Regions from separate parts of the Belliella marina genome, predicted to be linked through region 3. Evidence: riboswitches for the same ligand, from Rfam matches in the RefSeq annotation. Region 3 holds a riboswitch; each other region holds the start of a gene.
The links. A riboswitch is a leader RNA that binds a small molecule or an ion and turns the genes downstream of it on or off. The one in region 3 is predicted to bind cobalamin.

Region 1: linked by a shared signal. The riboswitch ahead of metE (5-methyltetrahydropteroyltriglutamate--homocysteine S-methyltransferase) and the one ahead of ACFSKL_RS19435 (TonB-dependent receptor) in region 3 are both predicted to bind cobalamin.
Region 2: linked by a shared signal. The riboswitch ahead of ACFSKL_RS14520 (TonB-dependent receptor plug domain-containing protein) and the one ahead of ACFSKL_RS19435 (TonB-dependent receptor) in region 3 are both predicted to bind cobalamin.

Annotation. Positions count from the first base shown of each region.
Region 1 is NZ_JBHUHR010000045.1:177,099-180,279, reverse strand. Features, by position in the region: gene metE (5-methyltetrahydropteroyltriglutamate--homocysteine S-methyltransferase) at 1-1,436, opposite strand, end outside; cobalamin riboswitch at 1,684-1,880, opposite strand; gene ACFSKL_RS17745 (DsbA family oxidoreductase) at 2,159-2,869, opposite strand.
Region 2 is NZ_JBHUHR010000039.1:140,871-144,051, reverse strand. Features, by position in the region: gene ACFSKL_RS14520 (TonB-dependent receptor plug domain-containing protein) at 1-1,265, opposite strand, end outside; cobalamin riboswitch at 1,369-1,570, opposite strand; gene ACFSKL_RS14515 (hypothetical protein) at 2,064-2,294, shown strand; gene ACFSKL_RS14510 (hypothetical protein) at 2,479-3,181, opposite strand, start outside.
Region 3 is NZ_JBHUHR010000046.1:92,185-95,365, forward strand. Features, by position in the region: gene ACFSKL_RS19435 (TonB-dependent receptor) at 1-1,759, opposite strand, end outside; cobalamin riboswitch at 1,936-2,165, opposite strand; gene ACFSKL_RS19440 (ABC transporter substrate-binding protein) at 2,336-3,181, shown strand, end outside.

The sequences.
Region 1 (3,181 bases), on a different contig from region 3:
TCATATTCCTGCTCACTGATCCTTCCGTTTTTGAAATCAGCCCTTACCTTTCTGATATCTTTGGTTTGTGGAAATGAACCAATGGTTGTGGTTGGATACAAAGGTAATTTAAGCAATTCAGATTGCTTCGTCTTCCTGTCTTGAAAAACACTGGTTCTTTCAAAATCAGACTCCTTTACATTCCCAAGGCGCTCTTTGACTTCACTTTTATGGATTAAGCCAGAACTTGCCCTGTCCGAAACTGCTTTTTGGTTTTCTTGATAAGCACTTAGCAATTCACTTTGGATGGCACCCTCGCCTATCAATCTTTCAACATCCCCAAGTTCAGCCAATTGCTTCAGGTCAGCCACCTCTGCCAGTTTTTGCTTTGCAAAAGACAACCAAGACTTGATCCCTTCGTCCAATTTCACTTCACTATCCAAATCACATGGTGAATGAAGCATGGAGCAGGAAGGAGCGATGAATAGTTTCTCTGAATCAACCTTTTCCAATGCCTTTTGAATCAAGGTCAAAGATTTTTTGTAATCGTTTTTCCAAATATTTCTCCCATCGACCACACCCAATGAAATGGAAAGATTCGCAGGTTTGTTTACCAATAAATCCTCCAACTGATCTGGACAACGAACCAAATCAACGTGAAGACAGCAGATTGGAAGTGAGGTGGCAATGCTCAGATTATCAAGCAATCCCCCAAAATATGACGCCACCATTGTTTTCAGGTGAGGATATCTCTTTCTGATTTGGGAATATACACTCTGGAAGGCTTCTTTTTCCTTTGCAGAAAGATCCATTGCCAAAAATGGCTCATCAAACTGAATCCATTCTACCCCATGCTCAATAAGTTTATCTATTATTTGGAAATAAACAGGGAGTAGGTTTCTAAGTAAATCTATTCTCTCAAACCCCTCTTCTTTTTCTTTTCCCAACAAAAGAAATGACACAGGTCCCAAAATAACAGGTTTGGTTTTGAAACCAGCCAGTTTGGCTTCCGCAAACTCCTGCACTATTTTCGAAGAAAAAAGCTTGAACTCTTGATTTTTCTTAAACTCTGGAACAATATAGTGGTAGTTGGTATCAAACCACTTTGTCATTTCCATAGCTTTGATATCCAATCCATTGGCTTGGTATCCCCTAGCCATCGCAAAATAAAGATCTATCTCTGAGTTGTTTTTATCAAAAATCACCGAATGGTATCGCTCCGGGATTACCCCAACACTGAAAGCCATATCCAAAACCTGGTCATAGTAGGAAAAATCATTGGATGGAATCAAATCTATCCCGCTTTCTTTCTGTAATGTCCAGTTTGCCAGCTTGATTTCATTTCCTTTATGAAACAGCTCCTGCCTGGTGATTTTGCCTGCCCAATAGTTTTCACAGGACTTTTTCAATTCTCGCTGACTACCAATTCGCGGATAGCCAAGATTATGCGTTTGCATGGTCTTTTAACTTTATTTGTTTGAAATAAATAGGTTAAAAGCTCATCACAATAAATCAAGAATGCTTTTGGGAAAGAAGAAGATAGAAAAGTGCTGGAAACATACAACGTGACGAATCAGGCATACTTTTCCTTTGAATGAAAAACCAAAATCGGTAAATCACTTTGGATCAAAGACCTATGAAATGCCAAAAAGACATTGATGGAATTTGAATCACACTTGACTAAAAGCTTCAATTCGCGAAAGCATCGTCATATCGAAATAGGCAGGTCTCCTGACTTGTAACAGCTTTTACCATCCTTCCCATTCTTTACTTCAAAGAACAGTGGACATACTGGGATAAAAACCTTTGGAATGTTACTTACAGTTGCGCGACAGTTCGTGATTTACACACGATTCCCTTTTAATACACAGCTAAGCATAACCAATTCCGGATGATGTAGAATTATAGTAAAGAACTTCAATCCTGCAAAACTAGCAAAAACCCATTACCTCCTAGCAGTTTGGCTAAGATTTAAATCAAACTTCCTAAATTTAGCCAGCTTATAGATTGATTCAGAACAATCACAGAATATAATTCTGTTTGAGCTGTATTTTTATTTGCCAACTATTTCTAAATTCTGTTCAACTATGAAAATCTGAAAGGCAAGGGATTTTCCCCCAGTGTGAAACATTAAATACCGATCAGGTTTCGCTCTCAAATACTAAATGGCAAAGCCGGATTAATCACAGTTCCCATCAATATCACATGCAGCTCCATCCACTCCTTTGGCAAATTCCAGGATTGGATTTTCTTTGACAAAATCACTCCACGCTTTGTTGAGGGTCTCTTCAAACGTTTCTTTTGGCTGTGCACCCGATATCCCAAATTTCCTGTCCAACACAAAGAATGGGACTCCCCTGACGCCGATTTGGCGGGATTCCTGTATATCCTTTTCTACCTTATCAGTAAACTCATCAGATTCCAAACAAGCCAATACACGATCCCTCTCAAGCCCCACTTCTGTAGCCAAGGATAGTAAGGTCTCCATATCATCTATATTCTTCCCTTCGGTGAAATAAGCCTTCAACAACCTCTCTTTCATTGCATCACCTTTCCCCAAAGTTTTGGAAAGTTGCAATAAGCGATGGGCATTTTTGGCATTGGCGACTACTGTTTTGTCCATGTGGTAAACCAGCCCTTCCTGCTCAGCCATTTCCACTACCTGATTTGTGATTTGCTGGGTTTGCTCCATGGACCAGCCTTTGGTTTCCGACAAATACTCCAAAGTAGATTTCGATGGGTCTGTTTTCATATCAGGGTTCAAGAGAAAGCTTTTCCACTCAATCTTAACATGATCCTTATACTCAAAATCCTCCAATGCAGCTTCCAGTCTCCTTTTGCCTATATAACAAAAAGGACACATGATATCTGACCATATTTCTATTTTCATAATATTTTAATTTACTTGTACTGTTAATCAATTTTAACTCACGAGAGTTCCCGAACATGAAAACAAAGGAATGCCCTTCCTGTGCTATGGAAGTAGATAAAAATGCGGTTTTTTGCCCAATATGTGCTTTTGAATTTCCGCGTAGAAACCCTGTTTATACAGTAGTGGCTGTTATTATGGCAATTATCTTGTTATTGGTTTTTATTTTCTAAAAGTGCTTGCCTTATCAAGTAGGGTTTCACAAACCGTAAGAAAATGTGATGTAACCCAAAATACGCATGAGAATTCAAAGCAGTTTATTTGAGACCTGCC
Region 2 (3,181 bases), on a different contig from region 3:
TCATCCACTATGTATGCCCCCAAGAGGTTTGCCTGAATTTCCAAGCGATCCCAATGCATGGCACTGGAAAATGCCAAGTAAGTAGAAAAGCGCGTAGGATAGGCAAATCTATACAGATTGGCATCAAGGCTATTGTAGCTAAAGTCTGTGGCGAGGGAAACATCCCACCATGACTTTATGGCATACAGGTTGACCAATGAGCCATAAATGCCGCTTTGCCGGTAATGGTTATCCAAAGCACCTTTGGTAGTTTGATAATTTGGATCCACATAGCGGTTGTAATCATGGCTGTATTTGACATTCAGCAACATTTCGTGATTTTCGAATAGGGATTTTTGTATTTGTCCCTGGACAAAGAAATTCCTATCCCACAAACGTTGGTAATGGCTGAAAATATTAGCCACGATGGCACCGGGGAGTCCTCTCTCTGATTGGTAAAAATAAGCTTTGTAACTAGCCTTACCACCAGATTTGAATTGTTGAAAAAGTGTTAATTCACCTCGGAATGAATTGATATCCCCATTTTGCCGAATGGCAGTGGTATCGTATCCCCCTTCTTTTTTGTACCTGTACTTGTATTCGCCATGCGCCGTAACATATTCAATATTGCTGGCTAAAGACAGCCTATCCGACAACCGCTGTTCATAAAGCACCGATGGGTTGAACAATCCAAAAGATCCGGTTTTTAGGGAAAGTTTGGTGTTTGATTTTGCATTCCCAGAAAAAACAGGCTTTCTGCTTTGCAAAAAAAGTGTATTTGACGCAAAGAATCCTTTGGCAGGTTGGAAGATCGAAGACTTTTGGCCATTAAAAAGCTCAATGGCTTCAATGTTGTCAAGTGAGAATTTGCCCAAATCAACCTGGCCATTCTGTGCGTTGCCAATAATCACCCCGTCATAGAAAACACTTGTGTGTGCACTTCCAAGGCTTCTGACATTGATGGTTTTGAGCCCTCCTATCCCACCATAATCCTTCAGCTGCACTCCTGTGAAGTATCGAATAGCATCAGCGACCGAAAAGCTGTTCAGCTTCTCGATATCCTTTCCGCTCAAAACTTGGGTTGGCGTGGGTGATTCCAAATCAAGCTTATAGCGTTCCGATCGTACTGCTACTTCATCTAAATCATGTACCTTTCCGGTATCCAATCCAGCATTTTGCTTTTGGGCATAAATTTCCCCTGCATAGCACATGCCTAAAAGCATTACAGAAAAGATAAAGAAATACCTGCACCAATCCCCAAAAGGAATAAGTTCAATTTTGCTCATCAAAACTATTTGTTAGGACCAAATAGCTTTCAACGAAATACTTTGAAATCAAATAGATAGCACACAAGTGCATTTGTTTTCAAGCTTCAATCCCCGAAAGCGTGAATAATTTATCCAATTGGCAAGTATTCTGACTTACTCACTACCTTCCGGCCTTCCCATCTGTGAAAACAGAAAGTGACCATTAAAACTTGGAGATAGCATGATGAGCTTACAGCTGCGGGACAGTTCCGGATTTGCACCGGATTCCAGTTTAATCCCTACCTGACTATGTCTGATAGGAAACCAATTCGGCTGCGAAGGTAGATCGTATTTCGTTATAATGAAATATTTTGTTTAAAAACTTCAATTTCAATACTGAATTGCATTGCTCTTCTGGTATCCTGACTTTGCAGAATCTTGAAATGGAAGTATCCAATGGGTTTGTTCGATCTAGTCAAATCCGTGAATAGCTCTCAACTATGGTTACCGTCATACTGGCTATTCTTAAAAATCAAATAGAGACCAAGCAATGAAAAATAGTTTGGAATAATGTTCATTTTGGGAATAATTAGGCAGGATATTTGCAATTTAAATCCTATATTCTTTCACTTTAGGTGTGAAAATTTTAATTTATTACACGATTTCCCTCAATAACACCAGAATCTAAATTAAAGATATGGTTCAATAGGATAATCGTTATTAGCTATCAGTCATTAAGTTATCAGTACATAAATTGATTTAAAACTTATCATTTTGTGTGGCTACTGGTAAGAAAGCGGATATACATAATTTATTATTCATATAAACAAATTGAATATGGCATCTTTGGCAAAAATGATTTTTATCAACATCAGAAAAGGATTGAAAAGTATAGAGCCTGCAGTATCCATCTTTTCGGGGGCTTACCTTCTTGTTCACGGTTTACAAAGCAAAAACTATCCACTTGGAATCGCTGGTGGCATGCTTTTGTTTAGAGGAGGTGTTGATCTTGGAAAAGTCATTGAAGAAAGCGAAATAGCCGAGTCAGAAATTACTGCCAAAGATTGATATCAATTCCAATTATACATATTTTTCCTAGATAGATTTTCCTAAAACCTTTCTGGTTTTGGAGAAAACGCCCTTTTCTATTGATCTTATTATGTGAGACATGAATGGCTTTTTCTATAAGAATAATACACAATATAGAATTGTGGTTCAATTTGAATCTGATCTATTCTTTATACTTTAAGGACTATTCTTCATCGACCAAATCTGCCAAAACTACTACCAAGCCTACTAATCCTGCCAAAAATAGGACCACCCCCGCACCATGTCCTCTGGAAATGGAATAACTCCCCAAATCTTCCCTGGTAAGCAAATTTCGGTTCAGCTCCATGTTGCCCATATTTTTCACTTCAAAAAAACCTGACATATAGAAGTTTTGGTTGACAACTTTGGTGGAAATTGGTCTATTGTCCTCGTCTATCAAGGAATAATTGATGAAACTGCTCAACTTCATGGGGGAATTGGTGTCTTCATAGAATGAAAGCGTGGTGCTGGCTGGAGTATCAAACAAAGGATAATCAACCCTATTTCCTTGAAATCCATCTCCAACGATTTTTCTGACTTCCGGTTGGATGTTCGCAAATGATCCTTCCACATAGGAATGTGGTGGAACAAACAAAGTATTGGTCTTTCCTGCAATTTCTCCACCAAATGATCCGAATTGACCTCCATCTGCTGAACCAAAAGTGTCTAACCAACCTCTGACGGTAGATTTTCCATCCACGTAACCGAAAGTCTTCCCATTGATCGTAAGTGCTGATTTTGTCAAATTAATGAGCATTGGGTTTTGCGAATAGTTTTCTATTCGAACCAAGACTGTACCATCAGTACTGTTGAACGCGTGTGAAACACCAATCGTGTCATTTTTCATCATCAAATTCCCGTCATCT
Region 3 (3,181 bases):
GGATGAATTCAAGTTTTTTGCTAAATCCTACATCCAAAATCCCATAAGGCAGTACAGATGAAATATTGTCCGTATTGACATACCTTTCACCGATCCAGTGCGAATTGATAAATGCGGAGTTGGTTTTGTAGGCAAGCCGAAGATTCCCCTGTGCTTTATGCTTGGGAGTATAGGGAAGTTGGTTTCCTTTTGACCTGTCATTCTCAGATATGGTTTTGAGGATCGTGGCAAGGGTGTAATTGTAACTGCCATTGAATTCAACTTGGAATTGATCAAAGGACTTCGTCACAGTGGCGAAGTATTCCAAGCCTTGGTTTCTCACTTCCCTGATATTTTCTGGACTCCAAAAACCTCCTCTTGGTAGCCAAACAATCCAATTGTCCACCCACATGCTGTATAGGTTGATTTGGTTGCTTAGTCTGAATCCATTGCTTGTATATTCTTGTTTGAATCCGAGCTCGGCACTGATACTCTCCTCTGATTCTATGTCTGGATTCCCTCCCGGTACCCAAAATCTATCATTCAGGGTTGGGATTTTGAAACTCCTCGATACAGAAGCATGGGTGCTCAAGTTGTTTTTGTCATTTTTGAAAAATGTCCATTCCGAACCAATACTTGGGGTGAATGGGGCAAGATCACCATCGTAGATCAATTGTCTTAGATTGAAAGAAAACGCAAGATCCGATTGGGGAATGTAATTGACTGATTGGTAAAGTTCAATTCTATTGTCGGTGGCTTCGTAGCTGCTCAGATTCCCTCTTACATGATTGAATCTGACTCCTGATTTTGATTTGACTTTGGAAGAAATATTCCAATCCACATCAGTTGATAGCAGGTATTGGGAGGTTTTGTTGCTGCCACCATTGAAATTCAATTCATCTAGTATGACTCCTGTTTTGATGTTCCAGACAGTAGTAGAGGAGAATCTGTTATAGTCAACTACAGCCCGGAAATTTCTGTCTATCTGATGATCTCTGTCATTGGAACCCATGACCGGTTGGATTTGCCTGTCAGTATGATTCCACCAAATAGATGTACTGAGTTGCTGATGCTCGCTGAGATTCCAAGCCAAATCCTGCATAGCACCGATTTGCTCAATTTCAGCATTTTTTTGTCTCTCCTCCGGACTTCCTGCTCTTGCCAGGTTGTTGAATTTGAAGTTGTTTTTTGAGAAATTCCTATAAACCCGAGATCTGGTTGAGAAATTTTTGTTCGAATATGCATATTCAACTTGCTGATTCCATCTGCCAAAACTTCCCAGCGTACTGAGGATTTTGGTTTGGTGTCCTTTGTTGAAGTTGTTTTTGTTGTTGAGGTGAATGGCTCCGCCGATGGCGTCTGACCCGTACAGTGCCCCGCTGCTGCCATAATGTACGGTAGCTTCATCAAATCCACCTACTGGCAATATCGAAAAATCTGCCTGCCCAAGCGATGGACTGTTGATAGGGAGGCCATTCCAAAAGACAGCATTGTGGCCCGCAGAAGTGCCTCTCATCGTCAGCGATGCTAGCATCCCCGGACCATATTGTCTGAGGAACAATCCGGTTCTTTGTTGCAGCAACTCTGCCAAGGCTTGCCCATTGAAATCTTCCAAATCCCTTGAATTCAAGGTTTGTAGTGTTTGCCCAAAGCTGTATTTCTCAAGTGGGGCAGAGTAAACTTCCACCAGTTTCAGCTCCACCGTATCTTGGGGAGCCAATAAAGAAGTTTCTACTCCAATCGAAAATGAAGTAGCACATAAGAGGCTTAGAAATAGCAATGCCTTTGAAATTAAATAATGAAAACCGATTATTTAATTCAAGTCATTCGTGGAATAAAATTGAGAGAATGGATCATGTCACAAAAACGGAAGATTCTTCAAGTAGAACAGGAGAATTGTGGAATACCAGCTTCTGAAACATTTTCTTTTCATCTCAGCCTTTCACCCGAAAGCTTTGAATTTGATTAGAAGAGGCAGGTCTCCTGGCTTCCTTGAACTTACCGGCCTTCTCGTCCTCTCCCGATAGTGACCGGGACGAACAATGGCAATGGAGGAGGTAAGTTGCTTTCCCGAAAGCGATCGGGAAGAGGTTACAGTTGCGGGGACAGCATCGGTGTTTCACCGAATTCCCATTTAATCCCGAGAGCCTGAAAAAGGATCGAGAACCAATTCTGGGTGCAAACATACGCAATCGCGCTTAATGTATTCAAATATTCTTTGGAATTGTTGGCAGATTTTTGGGTTTAGGCTGGGAATGATTTGGTATGTTTAATTTTTCAGCTTTTTATTTCAAATTGACTAAAAACCATTCCCGTTTGTATCTTTGGAGCGAAATACTTTCAAAACGCGAAAAAAATGCGATATATCACACTTCTGAAATCAGAATTTATTACTCTTGTTTTCTTGTTGGTTTTTGTTTCCTGTGGACAAAAAAAGAATGTTAAAATAGAGAGTAAAGATTTTTTTAAAAACTCCTACGCTACAGGTTTTCAGGTTTTTAATGGGGAAGGTTTTTGGATTTTGGAAGTGACGCAGGCGTTCCCAGGGGAGCATGAGCCATTTAGGTATTTGGTGATGGAGAATGGGAAAGTTGCTCGCCCAGAAGGGGTTTTTGATGCAGTAGTTACTTTGCCTATTGACAAGGTCGTTTTGACATCGACTACCCAAATTCCGCATTTGGATTTGTTGGATTGCACAGAAAAACTGGCTGGATTTCCCAACTTAAACTTAATTTCTTCAAAAAAAGCAAGGGAGCGAATCAGCGCTGGATTGGTAGAAGATCTTGGTTCGGGGGCACAATCCAATGTGGAAATGATGATCGATTTGGAGCCTGATTGGGTGATGATTTCTACTATGGGTGAAGATCTGAAAAATTTGGAGCTTCTGAAAACAGCGGGTGTACCGGCAGTGATCAATGGGGAGTATGTAGAACAGCACCCGTTGGGAAGGGCAGAGTGGATAAAATTCACAGGGGTTTTGCTGGGCAAATACGAGGAGTCCAAAGTTGTGTTTGAAGAGATAGAGCATGAATATTTGGAGGCTTTGGCTTTGGTTTCTGTGATATCAGATGATACCAAGCCTTCAGTGATGGCAGGAGTGATGTACAAAGATATCTGGTATGTTCCTGGCAATGATTCCTGGGGAGCACAGCTTCTGACGGCCGCTGGAGGAAAGTATATCTTCGAAGAGCAATCAGGAATT